Regions from separate parts of the Paenibacillus sp. FSL F4-0100 genome, predicted to be linked through region 4. Evidence: predicted binding sites of a transcription regulator. Region 4 holds the regulator's gene; each other region holds the start of a gene.
The links. The regulator Rex, encoded in region 4, represses fermentation and respiration genes when NADH is low (regulators of the CRP and FNR family bind a similar motif). The targets are predictions, from matches to a motif close to TTGTGAAATATTTCACAA.
Positions count from the first base shown of each region.

Region 1: MHH48_RS01215 (flavocytochrome c) is a predicted target of Rex. The motif match lies at 1,725-1,742, and genes of this name have one in related genera.
Region 2: nadA (quinolinate synthase NadA) is a predicted target of Rex. The motif match lies at 3,386-3,403, and genes of this name have one in related genera.
Region 3: ric (iron-sulfur cluster repair di-iron protein) is a predicted target of Rex. The motif match lies at 4,129-4,146, and genes of this name have one in related genera.

Region 1 is NZ_CP150303.1:244,735-250,231, reverse strand. It holds gene MHH48_RS01225 (oleate hydratase) at 1-863, opposite strand, end outside; gene MHH48_RS01220 (TetR-like C-terminal domain-containing protein) at 976-1,542, opposite strand; gene MHH48_RS01215 (flavocytochrome c) at 1,946-3,466, shown strand; gene MHH48_RS01210 (helix-turn-helix transcriptional regulator) at 3,587-3,898, shown strand; gene MHH48_RS01205 (NADH:flavin oxidoreductase) at 4,016-5,140, shown strand.
Region 2 is NZ_CP150303.1:60,554-66,050, reverse strand. It holds gene nadC (carboxylating nicotinate-nucleotide diphosphorylase) at 1-727, opposite strand, end outside; gene nadB (L-aspartate oxidase) at 717-2,333, opposite strand; gene nadA (quinolinate synthase NadA) at 2,372-3,310, opposite strand; gene ftsH (ATP-dependent zinc metalloprotease FtsH) at 3,540-5,497, opposite strand, start outside.
Region 3 is NZ_CP150303.1:3,652,426-3,657,922, reverse strand. It holds gene MHH48_RS16480 (methyl-accepting chemotaxis protein) at 491-1,360, opposite strand; gene MHH48_RS16475 (aldehyde dehydrogenase family protein) at 1,379-2,833, opposite strand; gene MHH48_RS16470 (hypothetical protein) at 3,020-3,217, shown strand; gene ric (iron-sulfur cluster repair di-iron protein) at 3,401-4,099, opposite strand; gene MHH48_RS16460 (spore germination protein) at 4,365-5,497, shown strand, end outside.
Region 4 is NZ_CP150303.1:2,692,487-2,697,983, forward strand. It holds gene dinG (ATP-dependent DNA helicase DinG) at 1-1,933, shown strand, start outside; gene MHH48_RS12025 (redox-sensing transcriptional repressor Rex) at 2,006-2,671, shown strand; gene MHH48_RS12030 (amidohydrolase) at 2,646-3,947, shown strand; gene MHH48_RS12035 (DUF5590 domain-containing protein) at 3,979-4,497, shown strand; gene MHH48_RS12040 (hypothetical protein) at 4,762-5,295, shown strand; gene MHH48_RS12045 (AAA family ATPase) at 5,288-5,497, shown strand, end outside.

The sequences.
Region 1 (5,497 bases), 2.4 Mb from region 4:
ACAAACACCAAATCATCTTCCGTTAAATCGATATATTCCTCATTGCCAGCACGGCGACATACAATTTGCTTGGCAACCTTCTTATTACCTTGAATATCAAATACTACATTCGTGACCGTTGTATCATATTGGAAATGAACGCCATGCGACTGCAAATATTTCATCATTGGCAGAATCAATGACTCATATTGATTATATTTCGTAAATTTTAACGCCGAAAAATCAGGCAGTCCGCCAATATGGTGAATGAATCTTTGAATGTAAAGCTTCATCTCCAAAGCGCTGTGCCAATCTTCAAAGGCAAACATCGTTCTCCAGTAAAGCCAGAAATTCGAGGCAAAGAAATCCTCCGTGAATACATCGGTAATTTGCTTATCATACAAATCTTCGTTTCGAGTAAAGAATAACTTCACGATTTCCAGCGAAGCTTTTTCACTCAGAGCAAATTTTCCATCCGTATGGGCATCCTCGCCTCGGTTAACCGTGGCTCTCATTAGAGAATAGTTTGGATCTTTCTTGTTCAGCCAGTAAAACTCATCCAAAACCGATGCGCCTTCAATTTCAAGAGACGGAATAGTACGGAACAAATCCCACAAGCATTCAAAATGATCTTCCATTTCCCGTCCACCGCGAATAATAAAACCTTTATCGCTGTCATGAATTCCGTCGCAGGCACCTCCGGGAAGACTAAGCTCCTCCAGAATGTGAACCCGTTCTCCCTTCATTTGGCCGTCGCGCACAAGGAAGCACGCAGCTGCCAGAGAGCCTAAACCGGCTCCAACCAGATATGCTGATTTTTTGTCGACATCGACCGGTTTTTCCGGACGGGCAAACGCTTCATAATTTCCATTGCTATAATACATTCCAGTCACCTCCGAATTGATTCTAGCAACTTCATCATAAGAAAATATTCGGAGGTCTCCTATAGACAATGTCCGCCTAATGTCGAAACTTTCGACAAAAGCCTAATATTGTCTAATGATCGTGGTGCGATTTAAACTTTTCAAGCGCGAAAAAAATATCCCCTTGAATCAAAATGCTTAGCCGGTCCACAATCGCAGCGGGCTCTTCCTTCATCCCTTTAGCAATCCAATCCAGCATCAATCCTACAAACGCATATTTATAAAAGTCAGCGATAAACGACTTATCATCATCCCTGATCGACATCGTAACGGCCTTTTCCTCGATAACTCCTATCAAAAGATTATAGGTTACGTTAAATAGGTACCTTTCCAGCTGCTCTCGTTTAATCGAATGATAGACACTCGTCACAAACGCCTTGTTTTTCAGCACATACTCAAATATTTGCAATAGGCCCTGCTGCCACGTGTCATATGTTTTCTTGCCATCCAACGCTATGGTAGCCTCGCTTGTGCAAATCCACTCCACAAGATCATAAATATCCTTGAAATGATAATAAAACGTTTGGCGATTTACTTCGCAGTCCTCAACAATATCAATAACGGTTATCTTATCAAGCGTTTTTTTCTCAAGCATTCTTTTTAGCGATAGGGCAAGCGCCTTTTTTGTTGTTTGTGCCATAAAACCCCTCCAATTAAGAGCGTAATCATCCACAGAGGCAATTATCAGATTATATATCTTCATTATAAAGGAACTCAACGCGAAAAAGCGGTATCCTTATGAGGCAAAATAAATTGGAAACACGCAGGAAGTCAAGAGATCGTAGCCCGGGTGGCATCGTAATAAATAAAACCCAATACACATTGTGAAATAATTCACCACATAATTGATTGCTCTATATTACAATGAAGTGGATCTGACGAGGCTGACCGGAGGGAGGCAACCGGGGAAGATCTGAGATTCGAAGAGTAAAGGTCACGCTCACGTTCCCTTTCGCTTCTCGCTTTCCTACGTTACGACCTCCTTTTTCGATTGGCTCTTTATGGTCAACTAAATAGATATAGAGAAAATGGAGGGTTACACAGTGAAAAGGAAGTTTGCAGCAACGCTTATACTCATTCTCTCTTTCATGCTTGCTATCGCGGGATGCGGCAGCGGGAACCAGGATCAGAGTCAGGACAACGCGAAAAAAGAAGAAGACCAAGAAACGGCCGTTTCGGGTGCGTCCCAAACCGGTTATACGCCGATCGATCAGCTCAAAGAAAAGTATGATATCATCATCGTCGGTGCAGGCGGAGCCGGTATGTCTGCTGCCCTTGAGGCAAAAGAAAAAGGCATGAATCCGGTCATTTTTGAAAAAATGCCGATTGCCGGCGGGAATACCATAAAATCATCTTCGGGCATGAATGCTTCCGAAACCAAGTTCCAACAAGAACAGGGCATTAAGGACAACAACGATTTATTTTATGAAGAGACTTTAAAGGGCGGTCATGGAACCAACGACAAAGACATGCTTCGTTTCTTCGTTGACAACTCGGCAAGCGCGATCGATTGGCTGGATTCCATTGGGATTCGGTTGAACAATATCACCATTACGGGCGGCATGAACGAAAAACGCACGCACCGTCCTGAGGACGGCTCAGCAGTAGGACAATACCTTGTCAACGGACTGGTAAAAAATGTACAAGAACAAGAAATTCCGCTATTCGTCAATGCCAAGGTAACGGATATTACGGAAAAAGACGGCAAGGTAAACGGCGTCAAAGTCATCTTCAACGAGAATGATGAGAAAAACATTGCAGCAGATGCCGTCGTTGTGACAACCGGCGGTTTCGGAGCCAATATGGACATGATTTCCGAAGTTCGGTCCGATCTGAAAGGGTACGTGACCACCAACCAGGAAGGCAGCACCGGTGACGGCATCACCATGATTGAAAAGCTCGGCGGTACAACGGTCGATATGGATCAAATCCAGGTTCACCCTACGGTGCAGCAGGAGAAATCTTATCTCATCGGGGAAGCCGTTCGGGGAGAAGGAGCCATCCTCGTGACCAACCAAGGCAAACGTTTCACAAACGAGCTGGATACTCGGGACAACGTCACCGCCGCCATCAATAAGCTTCCTGACAAATCGGCTTATCTTGTGTTCGATTCCGGGGTAAAATCCCGCGTCAAAGCGATTCAGCAATATGAGAAAATGGGCTTTGTCATTCACGGTGATTCGATCGAGGCTTTGGCCAAAGAAATGGGTGTTCCAGCCGAACAGCTTAAAGCCACACTGGATACATGGAACAACGCGGTGAAGAACAATAAAGATACCGAATTCAACAGAACGACAGGCATGGACAACGACTTGTCCGGGGCGCCATACCATGCCATCCAAATCGCCCCCGGTATTCACTACACCATGGGCGGCGTAAAAATCAACACGAACACGGAAGTTTTGGATAAAGACGGCAAGCCTATTCCAGGATTGTTTGCAGCCGGTGAACTAACAGGCGGATTGCACGGTCAAAACCGGATCGGTGGCAACTCTGTTGCCGAGATCATTATTTTCGGCCGCCAAGCCGGCATCAAATCAGCTGAATTTGTGGGAGCACGGTAAGCTGTAGTCTGCATCCTTCATACGGCAAAACAACAAACGCTTGGTCTTGTTTTGATCTTCCGATAGCCATCTTTTTAAAAACCATATTTACATTTCTATAAAAATAGATATAATAAGCATATGGATACCTTACAAACCATCAAAGCACTATCAAACGAGTCCCGGTTTAAAATCCTGGAGTGGCTGAAGCATCCGGAGGAACATTTTGCTCCGCAGGATCACATGCCTTCGAAATGTGATTTTCAGGGCGGTATCTGCGTGGGCTCCATTTCGGATAAAACAGGACTCGCTCAGTCGGTCGTTTCTGGCTACCTGGTAAAATTGCAAAAGGCCGGTCTACTAGAATCCCATCGAGCGGGCCAGTGGACATATTACAGACGGAATGAGGAAGGCATTCAGCGTTTTATCGAACAACTCAAGAAAGAGCTTTAGGCTTAAAAAGCAAAGTGAAATTGAAGATTAAGCTTAAAAGCTCTTTCTTTTTATCATATATATCTATTTTTATGAAAATACAGAAAAGCATATTAAACATATTGGAGGATTCCATACATGACCAACCAAAATCAAAATGTCCGTTCTACAGCATCCCTATTCGAGCCATTTACCATCGGTAACCTTACTCTTTCGTCCCGCGTGGTGATGGCCCCTATGACGCGCGGGTTCTCCCCTAACGGCGTTCCAGGCCCGGATGTGGCCGCTTACTACCGCCGGCGTGCGGAGAATGGCGTCGGATTGATCATTACCGAAGGAACACTGATTAACCATCCAGCGGCTACCGATAGCCCCAATGTGCCTAACTTTCATGGTGAAGCCGCATTGAACGGCTGGGCCGAGGTGGTCCGTCAGGTCCATGAAGTCGGCGGTAAGATCATGCCGCAAATTTGGCATATCGGCATGACTAGACCAATAGGCGCCGAGCCAAATCCGGAGGCACTTCCCATCGGACCATCCGGACTTGACCTGGACGGCAACATCGTCACGAAGCCGATGACCAAGGATGAGATCGAGCAGGTCATTCAAGCTTATGCCGATGCGGCCGCGAATGCCAAGCGCATTGGCTTTGACGGAGTAGAAATCCATGGTGCCCACGGATACCTGATCGACCAATTCCTCTGGGAGAGAACGAACCAGCGTACCGATGAATACGGAGGTGACATGCTGAAGCGCGCCCGCTTTGCGGTCGAAGTGGTGAAAGCCGTACGTGAGGCGGTGGGTCCGGACTTCCCGGTTGCTATCCGCTTATCCCAATGGAAGACGACCCAATATGAAGCAAAGCTGGCGGATACGCCTGAAAAGCTGGATCAGCTGTTAACCGCGCTGTCTGACGCTGGAGTCGATATATTCCACTGCTCGACCCGCCGCTTCTGGGAGCCTGAATTCGAAGGTTCTGACCTGAACTTTGCTGGATGGGCCAAGAAACTGACAGGGAAAACGGTCATCACCGTTGGTTCTGTTGGCTTGGATGAAGTGTTTACCAGCCTCTTCACCCAAGGCAAGGGTGCCGGCCAGAAGGACCTTGAAGAGCTGCTGAACCGCCTTGAGGAGCATGAATTTGACCTGGTTGCCGTAGGCCGTGCCCTGCTGGCTGATCCAGAGTGGGCTGCTAAGGTTCGAGACGGACGTTTTGACGAGTTGGCACCATTCACGCCGGATTCCTTGAAAACCCTGGTTTAATGCGATTTCAGTCCCACCCCCCGGGACTTATAGCCGCATTGGATCTTTAAATATAAGAAAAACGTCTATCGACGTACTTTCACAGTAGACAGACCGCATGTAGCGGAAGTTTTCTTGCGAGATAAGGATGCTAAGCCTCGGTTGTTTATACTTTCTTATCTCTTAAATCAAAAACCGGAAGAAGACTTCAGTCTCTTCCGGTTTTTTGCTGTATAATAATTTGCTCTTACCGCTGACCTGGACAGCCTGCCGCTCATGGGACCGCCACTTCTAGCTCCATTCAACGGACCGTTTTCCGAAGAATTGACGTGGCGAAACATACAGCCAGAAATACCCGATGGCTGAAATGAGACACAG
Region 2 (5,497 bases), 2.6 Mb from region 4:
CGACCCGCACATGAGGCGCCTTGGCCTTGATTCTTCGAACAGACTCCGCCATCATGTCATGACTCATGTTATCCAGCATAATAATATCTGCGCCTGCAGCCAGTGCTTCCTCCACCTGCGCCAAGCTCTCGGTTTCAACTTCTATCGTCATGGTATGTGGAATATGGGCTCTTGCCCGGCTGACCGCTTGCGCGATTCCTCCTGCACCCTTAATGTGATTATCCTTAATCATAACGGCATCGTACAGACCGAAACGATGGTTCGCGCCGCCGCCAACCCGAACAGCATACTTCTCGAGCATTCGGTGGCCTGGTGTCGTTTTGCGGGTATCCACCAATCTTGTCGGCAATCCCTCGAGTACATCTACAAAAGAACGTGTTCTTGTTGCAATACCCGACATACGCTGAAGCAAATTCAAAGCGAGACGCTCGCCTGTCAAAATACGATGAGTGCTTCCTTCCACCTCAGCGAGAACCGTTCCCTTTTCAACCTCGTCCCCATCCCGAACCAATGCCGTAAACGTCAGCGACGGATCAACCGTTTCGAATACCAGCTCTGCTACCGGCATCCCTGCCACGATTCCAGCCTCCTTGGCATGGATAACCCCCTTGGATTCATGACCCGGCTCAATGGTGGTGAGAGTCGTAATGTCCCCCGACCCAATATCCTCTTGCAGCCAGGTCCGTATACTCTGGAGAAGGCCATCGTTGTATCCGTTAAACATCATCGCTTAATTCCTCCGTCATTTCTTGATCCCGTGTATGGACAATATGTTTCTGCCATACGCTGTCATTCCGCTCCGGGAAATCCTCACGGTAGTGGGCTCCCCGGCTTTCTTCACGACCCAGCGCACCCTGCACCACGAGTAAGGATGCTGTGAGCATGTTGGCAAACTCGTATTCCTCACGCTTGGAAAGCATCGAATGGAACAATGGCAGCTGACGGCCGAGCTCTTCTGCTGCTCTTAATAGAGTATCCCGATTTCTCCGAAGTCCTGCATAACGTACCATCACCTTCTGAAGCTTCAAGCGCTTTTCCACCATTGCCTGGGACGGGGCGTCCTTGCGACCGAGATGGAATGATACATGAAGTGGATCTCCTGAGGGTTCCGGCAGACTCTTAATGCGCTCGACAATACGACTGCCGTACACAATTGCCTCCGACAGCGAATTGCTGGCCAAACGGTTCGCCCCGTGAACACCGGTAGACGATACCTCCCCGCAAGCAAATAAACGCTTCACGCTGCTCTCGCCATGCAGATTGGTTTTGATGCCCCCCATCATATAATGCGCAGCCGGGGAGACCGGAATCCAATCTGACGATAAATCGAGTCCATATTGCATGCAGGTTTCATAAATCGTTGGGAATCGATGTTTGACCATCTCCGGCGACTCATGGGTAATATCCAGATAAACAAAGGTAGACCCCGTTCCTTCCATCTCACTGACAATGGCCCGTGCTACAATATCCCGTGGCGCCAGCTCCAGCAATTCATGGTATTTGGGCATGAACCGTTCCCCTCGTATATTCCGAAGAACGGCACCTTCACCCCGAACCGCCTCTGATATAAGGAATCGGGGCGCACCCGGATAACTAAGCGCCGTCGGGTGGAACTGTATAAATTCCATATCCCGAATTTCTGCGCCTGCCCGATAAGCCATGGCAACGCCATCCGCTGTGGCAACCTCCGGATTGGTCGTATACCGGTACAATTGACCGGCGCCGCCGGAACACATCACCGTCGCCCGTCCACGTACGAATACCCGTTTGCCGTCCGGCATCTGTACTAAAACGCCATGACACTCTCCCTGCTCGGTAATCAGGTCAATGACAAAATGATCGTCCCACACCTCTACATTGTGAAGCATTTCAACCTGAATGGAAAGGGCACGCACGATTTCATATCCGGTTGCATCCCCGTTGGCATGAAGGATCCGGCGATGACTGTGCGCGCCTTCTTGAGTGAGTGCGAGCTCGCCATTCTCCACATCAAACATCGTACCGAGCCGAATCAGCTCTTGAACACCGACCGGGCCCTCGTTGACAAGCACATCCACCGCGGTTGAAGAACATAGGCCCGCCCCTGCCAGGAGGGTGTCCTGCCGGTGGTAGGCCGGAGAGTCATCCTCGGCTGTTACGGCTGCAATCCCTCCCTGTGCATAACGCGTGTTGCTTTCAAGCAGCGATTTCTTCGTAATCAATAGCACATTCTGAGTCGCGCTTGCCATGATCGCCGTATATAAACCCGCAATGCCTGAACCGATCACGATGGCATCCGTCTCAATGACCGGAAGATCGTTCAGCTCAAAATCAATTAAATACTGCGGTATCACGATGCCTCACCTGTCTTTTCACGAAAGAGTAGCGCATGCTACTTAACTTGTAACATGCGCTCTAATGAAGTTCTGGCTTTCTCTGCAACGACCGGCGGCACATAAATTTGCGGCTTCATCGTTTCCAACGCTTTAACCAGCTTTTTGAGGTTATTCACTTTCATATTCGGACACACCAGGAACTTCGTAGCGAAGTGGAACGATTTATCCGGGCTATCCAATCGAAGCTGATATCCGGTTCCATCCTCTGTGCCTACAATAAACTCCTTGGAAGATGAATTTTTGCAATATTCTAGGATAGCGGTGGTACTCCCTACAAAATCGCCCATCGCAACAACCTCAGGACGGCATTCCGGGTGCACCACAAATTCCGCATGAGGATATTTGGCCTTCATCTCGACAACATCCTTAACCGTCAGCATGTCATGCGTGTTGCAATACCCTTCCCAGATAATAAGCTTCTTGTCGGTATGCTGCTGAACATAATGTCCCAGGTTTTTATCAGGCACCCATATAATTTCATCCGAATCCACCGACTGAATCACTTTAACGGCATTGGATGACGTACAGCAGATATCCGTTTCGGCTTTGATCTCAGCCGATGAATTGATGTATGTGACCACTTTCGCATTCGGATGCTGCGCTTTCAGCTTCCGAAGTCCGTCCACGTTCACCATATCCGCCATAGGGCAGCCAGCCCGCTCATCCGGTATAAGAACCGTCTTGCCCGGTGCCAGAATTTTAGCGCTCTCGCCCATAAAATGCACACCGCAAAATACGATGACCTCAGCATCGGTTTGTGCTGCCTTCTGCGCGAGCAGGAAGGAATCCCCCCTGAAATCAGCGACCTCTTGTATTTCGTCCCGTTGATAATAATGAGCCAAAATGATTGCATTACGTTCCTTCTTCAATTGCATTAACCGCTCACGCAGTTCACGGTTCTGTTCTGCTTTACGCTCCAGTGCCAAAGCTTCCATGATCGACCCTCTCCCTTTATGTAGTCCGGCGGTTCGCCGCTGATGACCATGTGACTTTCAGGATGGTTTCCACCTTTGTGAAAGGATGCGCATCCTTATTTAACAACTAATGTACACGTTCGTTCTGCCCCCTGTCAATGTGATAGAAAGCACAAAAAGAACCGGAAAACGAATTATCGTTCTCCGGTTCTTCAATTTTATTCGGTATTCGATGTTTTATCAGCGAATATTACGTTAAGCTGCTGTTACCGTTGTCCGATCCGCCTGGAGGATCCTTGCGCTCGGAATCTTTTCGCTCCGGCCCTGGATCATTCGAATCCATCGGGTTGTTCGGAATTTCTTCCGTGGAAGTCGGCTGCTCGCCGTCTTCTTTCCCTTGGATACGAACTTTCACGTCGCCAATGTTGTCGATGATCGGTTCACCATTCTCGGTAGAACCTTCTCCTTCACCGTCGCCACTGCCGTTGCCTTCAGCTGATCCGGTCTCAATGAGATTCTTGATTTGCTCAAGCTCCAGCGTTTCCATCTCGAGGAGCGTGTTCGCAATCAGGTGAACCTCTTTAGCATGTTTATTCAGGATCTCTTTACATTTCTCATAGCAATCATTAATAAATCGCTGCATTTCCTGATCGATCTCATAAGCGATTCGATCACTATAGTTCTGCTCATGTCCGATATCACGTCCAAGGAACACTTGTCCTTGGGATGTACCGAACTGCATCGGTCCGAGCTTCTCACTCATACCGTATTCCACAACCATGCTGCGGATAATGCCCGTCGCTTGTTGGAAGTCACTATATGCTCCGGTTCCGATTTCACCAATGAACAGTTCCTCAGCAACACGGCCGCCGAGCAAACCGGTTACGCGATCCAGCAATTCCTGCTTCGTCACGAGCATCCGATCTTCCTTCGGCATCATGATGACATATCCACCGGCACGGCCACGAGGAATAATCGTTACCTTGTGCACCGTATCCGCATGCTCAAGGAAGTAACCCACAATGGTGTGACCTGCTTCATGGTAAGCTACGATACGTTTCTCGCGATCACTGATCACGCGGCTGCGTTTCTCCGTACCGACGATAACACGGTCAATCGCCTCATCCACTTCTCGCATGGAGATATCTTTACGGTTGCGGCGAGCCGCAAGCAAGGCAGCCTCGTTCAGGAGATTCTCCAGATCGGCGCCTGTAAAACCGGTTGTACGTTTGGCGATGATGTCAAGTTTAACATCCTTCGTCAATGGTTTGTTGCGTGCATGAACCTTCAGTACGGCTTCACGGCCCTTCACATCCGGGCGATCCACGGTAATCTGACGGTCAAAACGTCCCGGACGAAGAAGCGCCGGGTCCAAAATGTCCGGGCGGTTGGTCGCAGCAACGATGATAATGCCTTCGTTCGCTCCGAAACCGTCCATTTCAACCAGCAACTGGTTGAGTGTCTGCTCACGCTCGTCATGACCGCCGCCAAGTCCGGCGCCACGCTGACGACCCACAGCATCAATCTCATCAATAAAGATGATACATGGTGCATTCTTCTTCGCGTTCTCGAACAAGTCACGTACACGAGAAGCACCGACACCGACAAACATCTCAACAAAGTCGGAACCGGAAATACTAAAGAATGGCACTCCTGCTTCACCAGCAACGGCACGAGCCAGGAGCGTCTTACCTGTTCCCGGAGGACCGACAAGCAGAACGCCCTTCGGAATGCGAGCGCCAACCGTGTTAAACTTGCGCGGATCTTTCAAGAAGTCAACAACTTCAACAAGTTCCTGCTTCTCTTCATCTGCTCCGGCTACATCCTCAAATGTAATCCGTTTCTTCTCTTCATTATATAAGCGGGCTTTGCTCTTACCAAAGTTCATCACTTTGCCGCCGCCGCCTTGGGCCTGATTAAACAGGAAGAAGAACAGAACAAACATAATGATGAGCGGAATAAAGGATGAAAGCAATGTCAGCCAAATGCTTTGGCCTTCCATTGGCTGCACGGACAGTTTGACGTTGTTGCTGTCACTGGCTGCAGTCAGCTCTTGCATCGCTGCATCCGTGGCAGGAATATAGGTTGAGAAATTCTCCGATTTTTTCTCTTCGGAAATCTCCCTATACTTACCGGTCACCAGATAAGCGTAACCGTCAAATTGTACCGTCATTTCCTCTATGTTGTTAGCTTTGACTTCCTGCCGCA
Region 3 (5,497 bases), 960 kb from region 4:
TCCTGAATCAAAAATTATATATCAGTGATATATTAATTCGCTTCATATGTTTGCTTTCAAGGTACCCTACACCATGCAAGCTATTGCCATTTCCCCGATCAACAAAAGAAAAACCTGCCGGTTAGGTAGGTTTTTTAGAGCTTGATTCTATCGATTCAGGGAAATGTTTGTAGCCTGCCTTATCTTCTATACCTTTTGAGGACTGCTCTAGAGCACTCCATTTAGTGACTCGAACTCATAGTGTTTCAGCCCATTCTCTAACTCTCCTCCATTATTTGCTCAATCCATTCAACATCCGTAAGGTATGATCATGGGAGTTCTTCGTCTTTAACACATGATTATCGACCAGAAAATCGAGCCTATGAAATACGCTACGAATCGAAAAATTGGTCTAAAGTCACTTTTCTACAAAATAATTGCCGTCAAAAGAAAAAAGCCGCAAAAGATATGCGGCCATCCATGTCTATATGTACGTAAGCATCGTGATTTTCTATTGCTTGTTTTCTTTTGCATGTAGGCTTTCTTCAGCAACCTGCGCTAGCTCCTCAGCTTTGATACTAATCTCATGGATCGTTGTAGAGAATTCCTGAATCGCCCTTGACTGGGTATCGGTTAGGGTGTGGATATCGGAAAAAGCATGATTCAACCGCTGCAAAAATTCCTGAATATTCTTCGTGATACCATTAATCTGGTCCACATTCTCTTTGGAGCTTGTCGCCAGCTTCCGAATCTCATCGGCAACAACCGAGAAGCCCCTTCCGACTTCCCCCGCTCTCGCCGCTTCGATAGAAGCATTAAGGCCTAACATGTTGCTCTGATCCGAAATCTCCTTAACAACGCTGGAAATCTTCCCAATCTGCTGCGCACTGGAGCTGACGTCCGTCATTTGGTTCGTTACGTCGGTCACACGTTCGGTAAGGTGAGCAATCGATTGACTGATATCTCCAATGGATGCGGTGGTCTGTTCAACAATTGCCGAAAAACTCTCGGCCATCTCAAACAGCGCATTCGCTTTTTCGAGACTTGTCCCCATGCCTACGCCGCCGATAACCCTGCCCTGTTCGTCGTGCAGTGGGATCGCGCGTGCAGCCAGCGGAAATCCAAACAGCTCTTTCGGAACGACAGCCGATAAAGCTGTATTATTCCGAATCGCATTGGTGACAATATCGCCCTCAACAAGCGGGTCCCCCGAGCTCACATTCAGCGAGAAGGTTTTGCCCGGAATATTAATGATAAGTTTCTCCGTATCATAAATGCCAATCGTGATATCATCATTCGTTAAACTTTTCAGCAATGGAGCTACCTTTACAAAGGCACTAATCAGCTCATGCTGTGTTTGCTCTTCAGTCACATTATTCATGCCTATCTCCCCCAACCCTTAATACGGGAATTTCCTTTGCCCGTAATGAACCGATATCCACTTCATGGTCGTAAATTCATCCAGGCTCCATTGCCCATTCAGACGCCCCAACCCCGACTGCTTCTCTCCGCCAAATGCTACAATGGGTTCGTCGTTAATTGTTACATCATTCACATGGATCATGCCTGTATGGACCTTCTTCGCCATTTCTACACCACGTTCAAGATTGGAGGTGTGAATAGCCCCGCTAAGGCCAAAACGTGTATCGTTGGCAATGGCAATGCCTTCCTCTTCCGTTTCGAATGGGATGATGCACACAACCGGGCCGAACAACTCCTCTTGTGCTACCTCCATATCCGGTTTGACATTGACAAGGACGGTAGGCTCCACCATTCTGCCGGTGATATTCCCTCGCACCAATGGAACTGCACCTTGCTCAATGCCCTTCTCAATCAGCTTCTGCAGTGTCTCTGCCTGCCGATGGTTGATGACGGGTCCGATAATGGTCTGCGGATCGCTCGGATCGCCTGTTGTCAGGGTAGAAACCTTCTCTTTGTATTTATCTACAAACTCCTGATAGATCGACTTCTGTACAAGAATCCGGTTGGCCGACATACAGATCTGGCCTTGATGTGTGAATCTGCTGAATGTCGCCGCTTGTACCGCGTAATGAATATCAGCATCTTCCAGGATAATGAACGCGCTGTTCCCGCCGAGCTCAAGCAGCGGCTTCTTGAAGTGCTTGACGGCCAGTTGACCAATATGGCTTCCGACCTTAGTCGAACCTGTGAAAGAAATGATTCTCGGAATCGGATGCTCAACGAACGCATCGCCAATTTCCTTAATATCTGTCACCACAACATTCAACAAGCCCTTCGGTACGCCAGCTTCTTCGAAAATCTTCCCGATCAGGGTTCCGCCCGTAATCGGCGAATCCTCATGTGGCTTCAGCACGACGCCATTGCCAGCACCCAATGCTGGGGCGACAGACTTCATGGACAAGAAGAAAGGAAAGTTAAATGGACTGATAACCCCAACCACGCCAGCCGGGATCCGATACAGGCGGTTCTCCTTGCCATCCTCTGTGGAAGGTAAAATCTTTCCCTCCATTCTAAGGGGGAACGTAGCCGCTTCCTTAATCATATTCTTCACAAGACCGATCTCGAACGCCGCCTTCAGACGCGTTCCGCCTAGCTCTTGAACAATAATGGAGGAAATGTCTTCCTCATGCGATTCAATATATTTAACGGCATTTTCAAGAATGTCTCGTTTCTGGTAAGCATTAACCTTGTCCCATTCCAGCTTAGCTTGATAGGCAGCCTGATATGCGTCATCAATGTCTGCAACGCTTGCGATTTGAAAAGCAGTAATGACTTCATCATTGTATGGATTGATGTCAGGCAGCGTTTTACCGCTCTTACCGTCTCGCCATTCCCCGGCTATGAATTGTTTTCCTAATTTCGAGTAATCCATATGAACCCTCCTGTGTCGAATAATTCCAACTGATCAATATAATTATCGACTAAATACAGGTAATTGTTAAGTGAATTTTCTTTGACCTCTCCTCCCTCCCAGGGCGATGGAGTCTATTGTACGAATCGTTCCTACCATCGCTGTTGCCCCCACATTTCTTGGAATGGTTCTGAGCAAGGACGAAATGTGGAGGCAAAGGCGAGCGCTGACGCTTGTCCGGAATCGATTCGTCCTCCGGTTTCTTACGTAAGCGGCTCTATCGAAGCGAAGCTGCGAAGGTTGTCCGCTCAAAAAACATGTACGAAAGCCCAGGGAGACAGGGAAGTCACCGTAAGCCTTAAGTATCTTCGCTACAAGCAGCAAGCAAGGGAGATCAGCCAATGATCAAAACAGAAGCCATAGCGGTGTGGGAATAACATCCTGAGCACCGCCATGGCTTTATTTGACACACTTTCTGTTTATGAGAGCCGTACGTCAAGCAACTAAATCTACTTTTGGGACGCCACGTTATTTTGCAATTAATATTCATCCAGCATACGTTAATTCACTTTCACACGGTCATCAAGGTTATACCGCTTGACGAATCCGTTCGAACAAGATGTTGTTTTCCAGATGGATATGCTCGAAGGTGTCCTTTTCAAGCATCGCCAACCGTTGATAGACCAACCGATACGTACGGCAGGCATCCGACGGAAGTTCGAAATCAGCGGTTACTTCCCGGAGCTCCTGAAGCAGTTTGCCTGCTTGAGCATGTTCATGTTCCAGTTCAGACACATGCGGCTTAAGCTCCGCTGCAGCCTGGTGGTTAGGCTCTGCAACAAATTTCAAAATGAGCGGAAATACATGCTCGTCTTCATCCTTCGTATGATCCAGCAGTTCTTTTTTCAGATCGGAGAAAAGCTCCTGCACCCGAAGAAGTTCGGGATGATGCTCCCCATGAACGCGGGCTAATTTCGTCACATACGGCGTTAAAGCAGGTAATTCATCCCGCAAGAAGGCATGATGTTTCTGCTGGATGTATTCAATCAGTTCAGATTCCTTCAGTGAAGCCGGACGGCTTTCTTGATAATCTGCAAACTTGCTCTCCACGGACCGAACCTGCTCCAAAACGGCGGCGGGTTCCAAATTGCGCTGTTTAGCCGCCTCTTCTAAAGGCACCTGCCCTCCACAACAAAAATCAATGCGCAGTGATCGGAATAAATCCGCGGTTTGCGGAATGGATGTAACGATATCGGATACCTGACTCTGAAGCGTGAATGAACTCATGTTCAAACCTCCTTAGACTAAATGCGTCTTTGTGAACTATTTCACTCTTACAACCCAAGTATATGAAACTCCTATCTTCGTATATGTGATTGCAGTCATACCAAAATCTAACACTATGTGAACGATCAGGATCGGAGAACTACGGGAGCCAAGGAAACATCTTTTTAGACTTCTTCTTTTTGATAAAAATAACAACCAGAGGAAATACTTAATCAAAATATCCAAATGCTGTGACCCCGGTTGAATTAGGAGAGGTGTAAACACAATGTCATTTTCCACATGGGCGGGTTCGAACCAACCCAACGATAGCGATAATCTTTCTGCCAATCCGAATGGGAAGAACTCAGAGGATATGGACATATCGGTGAATCTGGAAGAAACCATATCCGAAATCAAACAGGTTCTGGGTGATAGTGACGATTTTATTGTATTTGGCTTCCATGTGTTCGGGCAGCATCCGGCTGTATTGTTGTATTTCTCCGATATGACGGATCATGCCGTCATCAATAACACGATATTGAAGCCCCTCAAATATGGGCCGCGCCATATCGATGTAAATAATCTCCCGCATGATACGTTAATGCAAACCATCATGAAAGATACGCTTTATCATAGCGAGGGGTATTCGGAAAGGAAAATCTCTGTTCTGACCGACAACCTGCTAAGGGGGCAATCCGTCGTAGCCATTGAAGGGCTGGACGAGGCGATTATCATTGACACACGTCAGATCACGCAGCGCGCTATTGAGCAGCCGGCGACGGAGCAGGTCATCCGCGGAGCCAGAGAGGGATTTATAGAGTCCCTGGGGACCAATATCTCTCTACTCCGCTACCGGCTGCAAACACCGGATTTTCGCGTGAAATCCATGGAGATCGGAACGAAAACCAAATCCAAAGTTGCCATGTGTTACATGGACGGCATAACCAATCCCGGAATCATCAAAGAAGTACAAAAGCGGCTGGATGCCATTGAAATCGACGCCGTTCTGGATTCAGGTTATTTGGAGCAATTCATCGAAGACAACCATTGGTCTCCCTTTCCGCAAATCCAGTATACCGAGCGACCTGACAAAGTCGTGGCGAATCTGCTGGAAGGAAGAGTCGCCATCTTGGTCGATGGCTCCCCTCTGGCCTTGATCGCGCCTACCGTGTTTAGCCAGTTCTATCAGACCGTTGAAGATTATACCGAACGCTTCGTTCTGATGAGTGCGATCCGACTATCCCGTCTGGTTGCTCTAGTATTTTCATTGGTCTTTCCCTCACTGTATGTGGCGATTATTTCGTTCAATCCTGAGCTGATCCCCACAGAATTTGCGGTCGCCGTTGCCGGCGGGCGTGCAGGCGTACCTTTCCCTGCCATGATCGAAGTGCTTGTCATTGAAATCTCAATGGAGGTTTT
Region 4 (5,497 bases):
GAGCACGCATACAATCAACCTTCAAGAACAGCTGCGTGACCGGGATATTCCCCTGCTCACCCAGGTTGTTCCTTTTCCTTTTAAAGCGGCTATTTTCAAGGGAAGAGGCCATTATTTGTGTTTGAGAAAATTTGAACATAAAATAAATAGAAGAGATTTTCATTCCCCGAAGGAAGATGTGATCACCGCGGCGCAGATGCTGGTCTGGCTGACCCAGACGGAGAACGGGGATGATGAAGAACTGAACTTTGGCGGTCGCGGAGGGGATTTCTGGGAGACGATCTCCAGTGATTCGGATTCCTGCCTTGGCCGTGCCTGCCCATGGTTCCGCAAATGCTACTATCACAGGGCCAAACATGAAGCGGGCATCGCGGATGTTGTCATTACGAACCATTCGAAGCTGTTCACTGACGTAAAAGCGAATCATCAGCTGCTTCCGAGTTATGAGCGTCTCGTCATTGATGAAGCGCATCATCTGGAGGACGTCGCTGGCAAGCACCTTGGCTTGCAGATGAAATATTTTTCGGTGGTCCATACGTTGACTCGTATGTACAAAGACAGCCGCAGCGGTCAGCTTCCGGCTCTTCGCCAGCTGCTGCAAGCATCATCGCATGAGAAGGCTGTCGAGTGGTCCTCCATCATAGACCGGATTTATCCGGATCTGATCACCGCAAAAGAGAATTGGGACCGGCTCAGCGATCAATTGTTCGGACTGCTTCCGGAACGCGGAGACGCGACTCCGGGGGATGCCGGTCAATTCTCGCTTCGCTTATCGCCTCTGAAGAAGCCGAAGGATTGGGATTCGCTGGCCGAGTTGGAGCATCAAATTCATGTGACGCTGGGCGATGTCGTTCGCAAGGGTGACAAGCTGATCGCCGAGATGAAGGAAGATCTGGACGACTACAGCGCGGACAGTTTGTTAACAGACCTATCGGGTCTGTTTAAGGACCTGGCCGCACACCGCGAGGACCTGAGGTCCTTCATGGCTCTGAATGATGAAGGCACGGTATACTGGATGGAGGCTAACGGGAATTTTCGCGGCAAATCGCTGCAGCTTTATGCAGTGCCTGTCGATGTTAGCACCCACTTGAAGGAATTGTTTTTTGACAAGAAACAAAGCGTGATCCTGACATCGGCGACCTTGTCGGTGGATAAATCGTTTCAGTTCATGATCGAGAACTTGGGTCTTCAGGAAGCGGCAGATAGCGGCAACCTGAACACGGTTCTGCTGCCGTCCCCGTTTAATTACAGGGAGCAGGCCCTCCTTGTCGTGCCGCGCGATTTTCCGAGCGTGAAGGGCTCGGTCGGGGATGCACTCTTTGTGAATACACTTGTGCAATCATTGGCCGATACGGCAATCGCTACGCATGGCCGCATGCTTGTGCTGTTCACTTCGTACCGCATGCTGCGTCAGGTTCACGAGCCGTTGAAGGAGGCGCTGGCATCCAGCGATATTACGGTACTGGGACAAGGGATGGACGGAACCAGCCGTACCAAGTTAATCCGGAGATTCCAGGATAGCAGCGCTTCGGTCCTGCTGGGTACGAGCTCCTTCTGGGAAGGGGTAGACATACCTGGTGAGGCGCTCACTTGCCTCGCGATCGTCCGGCTGCCGTTCCAGCCGCCGAATCATCCCTTGGTCGAAGCCAAGAGCGAATTGCTGCAGCAGCAGAAGAAGAACCCGTTCATGAAACTTTCGGTTCCGCAAGCGGTCATTCGCTTCAAACAGGGATTTGGCCGACTGGTGCGGACCGCGCAAGATAAGGGGATTGTCATTGTCTACGATACCCGGGTCATTGAATCCTATTACGGGAAATATTTCTTATATTCTTTGCCGGGGCCGAAGATGGAGCACATGCCGACAGAGGGGATCGTTCCCCGAATTTCGGAATGGCTGCAGGAAGAGGCAGGCATAGAGAACCAAGCTGAATAAAAGTGAAACAATGAACGAAATGATCTGTCACAAAAAAATGTAGTTATTAACCTATTATTAGGGGGAGCATGAATGAAATCGGAAAAAATTTCGGAAGCCGTGGTCCGCAGATTGCCTGTATACTTGCGCTATTTGAATGAGCTTCAGAAAAGGGAGGTCTCCACGGTTTCCTCCCAGGAACTGGGACAAAAACTGGACCTCAATCCTGCTCAAATTCGTAAGGACCTAGCGTATTTCGGTGATTTTGGACGGAAAGGGATCGGATATGACGTATCTTATCTGATCGAGAAAATTCGCCAGATTCTAAAGCTGGACCAGAAGATCAATGTCGCATTGATTGGGGCCGGTAATCTTGGACATGCATTATCGAATTACAATGCATTTCTAAAGGACAATATGAAGATTGTGGCGGTTTTCGATTCGTATTCTCCCAAAGTTGGTATGAAAATTAACAATTTGGTCGTACAGCCGATGGAGGAACTGGAGAAGACGGTTCATGAGTACGGCATTCGTATCGGGATAATCACCGTTCCGGATTTTGAAGCGCAGAATGTAGCCAATCAGCTTATCGCCGCAGGCATCGAGGCTATCCTGAATTTTGCGCCAACCATCCTGAAAGCCCCATCCCATATCCGGATTCATACGGCTGATTTCACTACGGATTTGCAGAGTTTGGCCTATTATTTGGATAACGGCAAGGAGGATGCAGCACATGACGACAACGAAGTGGATGGTTAAGAACGGAACGTTTGCGGTACTAGAGGAAGGGAGATCCGTGCTACGCGGATATATGGTTGTGGAGAATGACCGGATAACCTATCTGGGTGAAGAAGAGCCAACCGTCCAAGAGGGAATAGAAGTTATCGATGGAACTCATCTGTTTTTCCTACCGGGGTTAGTGAACACGCACGGACATGCGGCGATGTCCCTGCTCCGCGGTTATGGCGACGATCTGGCACTGCAGGTATGGCTTCAGGAAAAAATGTGGCCTATGGAAGCCAAATTCACGGCCGACGATGTATACTGGGGAACCGCACTCTCCGTGCTGGAGATGATCAAAGGCGGAACCACGACATTTGTGGATATGTATGATCATATGGATCAGGTTGCCAAGGTTGTGCAGGACTCAGGAATGCGCGGCGTTCTAATGCGCGGCGTCATCGGATTATGTCCGCCTGAGGTGCAGCAGCAGAAGCTGGATGAGGCGGTGGCATTCGCGAAAGACTGGCATGGCAAGGCTGACGGGAGAATTACGACGATGATTTCACCGCATGCACCTTATACGTGCCCCCCGGATTTCATCGAAAAATTCGTTCAGGCATCGCATGATTTGAATCTGCCTTTGCATACGCATATGTCCGAAACGGAAACGGAAGTAGCTCAGAATGTAAAAGACTACGGACTTCGCCCTGTTGCCCATTTGGAGAAGCTTGGCATGTTCTCCCGGCCAACGCTGCTTGCGCATGCCGTCCATCTGACCGATGAAGAAATCGAAATCCTGGCCAAGCATCAAGTTATGGTGTCGCATAATCCAGGAAGCAATTTGAAGCTTGCCAGCGGCATTGCACGCGTGCCTGCACTGCTGAAAGCTGGGGTCACCGTGTCATTGGGTACCGATGGACCTGCGAGCAATAATAATCTGGATATGTTTGAAGAGATGCGACTGGCTGCACTGATCCATAAAGGTGTAAGTGGGGACCCAACAGCCATTCCAGCATCCGAAGCGCTTCGGATGGGAACAGAGTATGGAGCCCGATCGGCGTTCCTTGAGGATATCGGCACACTTGCGGTAGGAATGAAAGCAGATATGATCGCACTGAACACGGATCAAGCGCACTTCCTTCCACGGACCGATTATATTTCACACGCTATCTACTCAGCCAGTGCGAAGGATGTAGAGCATGTATGGGTTGACGGCAAGCAGGTAGTGAAGAATGGCGCGAGTCTTACCCTCGATGAGGAACGTATCCGCCGGGAAGCGCAGCGTGCATTTGAGCGTCTTACAACCCTCTAGGGAATAATCAAGGGGAGCGAGGAAGACGGATTTGAAGAAAAAAACGAAGTGGATTTTGCTGAGTGTGTCCAGCGTGCTGCTGTTGCTGCTTGGTTTACAGCTCTATTATTCATATGTTATGAAAGATACTTGGAATGAAGAAAGAATGGCAATTGTTGCCGCGAAGCAGCATGGCCAATTGGTTACGTCCGGGAAGACCTATAAATCGGTGTGGGGCGAGGATAATAACTATTGGGTGGTAAGCGGGAAGGATCAAGACAATCAAGATCGTATGGTATGGGTGAAATTTACGGATGACAACGTACCTGTTGAAGGTGCTGACGCTGTCCAGTCCGTTTTATTGAAAACGGGAATGTCAGAAGCCCAGATGCGGGATCAGATCTATAACGAATTGCCTGGAGTGGAAATTAAGCGGTTGCTGCCTGGAATGTATGAGGGCGAGTATGCATGGCAGCTGCAGTATGAACACAACGGTCAGCGCGGCTATCGGTTTTATCGTTTTCAAGATGGTAACACTATCGGAAATGACATTATTCTTCCAAATCAATAAAAATACAGAAAGAGAGGCGCCCTTTAAAATCCATAGGGTGCCTCTCTTTTTCTCCAACATGTAAGCGCATTCAGAAAAAATATGGAAAAACTGTTCTAAATATTTTCACAGACATGCATGAAAAAGTATATAAGATGTGATATACTCGTACTTGTACAAAACGAGCATATAAATTACATGCATCGCAATATATCGTTGTTATATGTACTATTGTGTCACAAAATGATAGACAAAATTTCATATAGGAAATGAAGGAGGAACTTCATGAAACTACGCATTGTACCTATCATGCTGACTGTCGTGATCTCAGCATCGGTTCTCTTTGGCGGATGGTTTCTGTATCGGCAGATGGCTTTGCAAAATCCGCTGGCAAATGTTGTGTCGCAATATGACGGCGTGAAGGATTCTCATATAGATATTAAACAGAATACCGTTACTTTGAATCTCGATTTGGCTCCAGATACAAATTTACAAGGTTTGGTTCAGCATATTAAGAAGGAAGGCAAGTCTGTGATTGGCAAGCGGGAATTGAAAATCCAGGTGGAGGACCATTCCTCGGAAGCACTGGATCAATGGTGGGAGAAGGCCATGCTCTCAGTCGCCGAAGCAATGGATAATAAGCAGTATACTGATATTCAATCATCGCTCGAGCAGCTTGCTGCCCAGTCTCCGAATTTGAAAGCAAAAGCAACCATCGATGACACCAATGTCTATGTCAGCTTGTCAGACGGCAAGTCTGGTAAATTTATAATCTTGCCGCGTCAGCCTGGCAGCATGGAGGTGTGGAATCATGCCTAAATTAGCTAAAGAAATCATGTTAGGCTTTATTCCCGTATTACTGGTATTCCTTGTATTTGTCGGTGTGAACATCGTGCCCTTGCTCATCGCTGCAGGACTTGTAGGCGGCTTGTTGTTTATCGCTAAAATGAAAGGCGGTATTGCTGTAGGCGCAGGGAATGAGCGCAAGCGGAAAAAGAGCGGACCTGCCAAGCTGACGTTC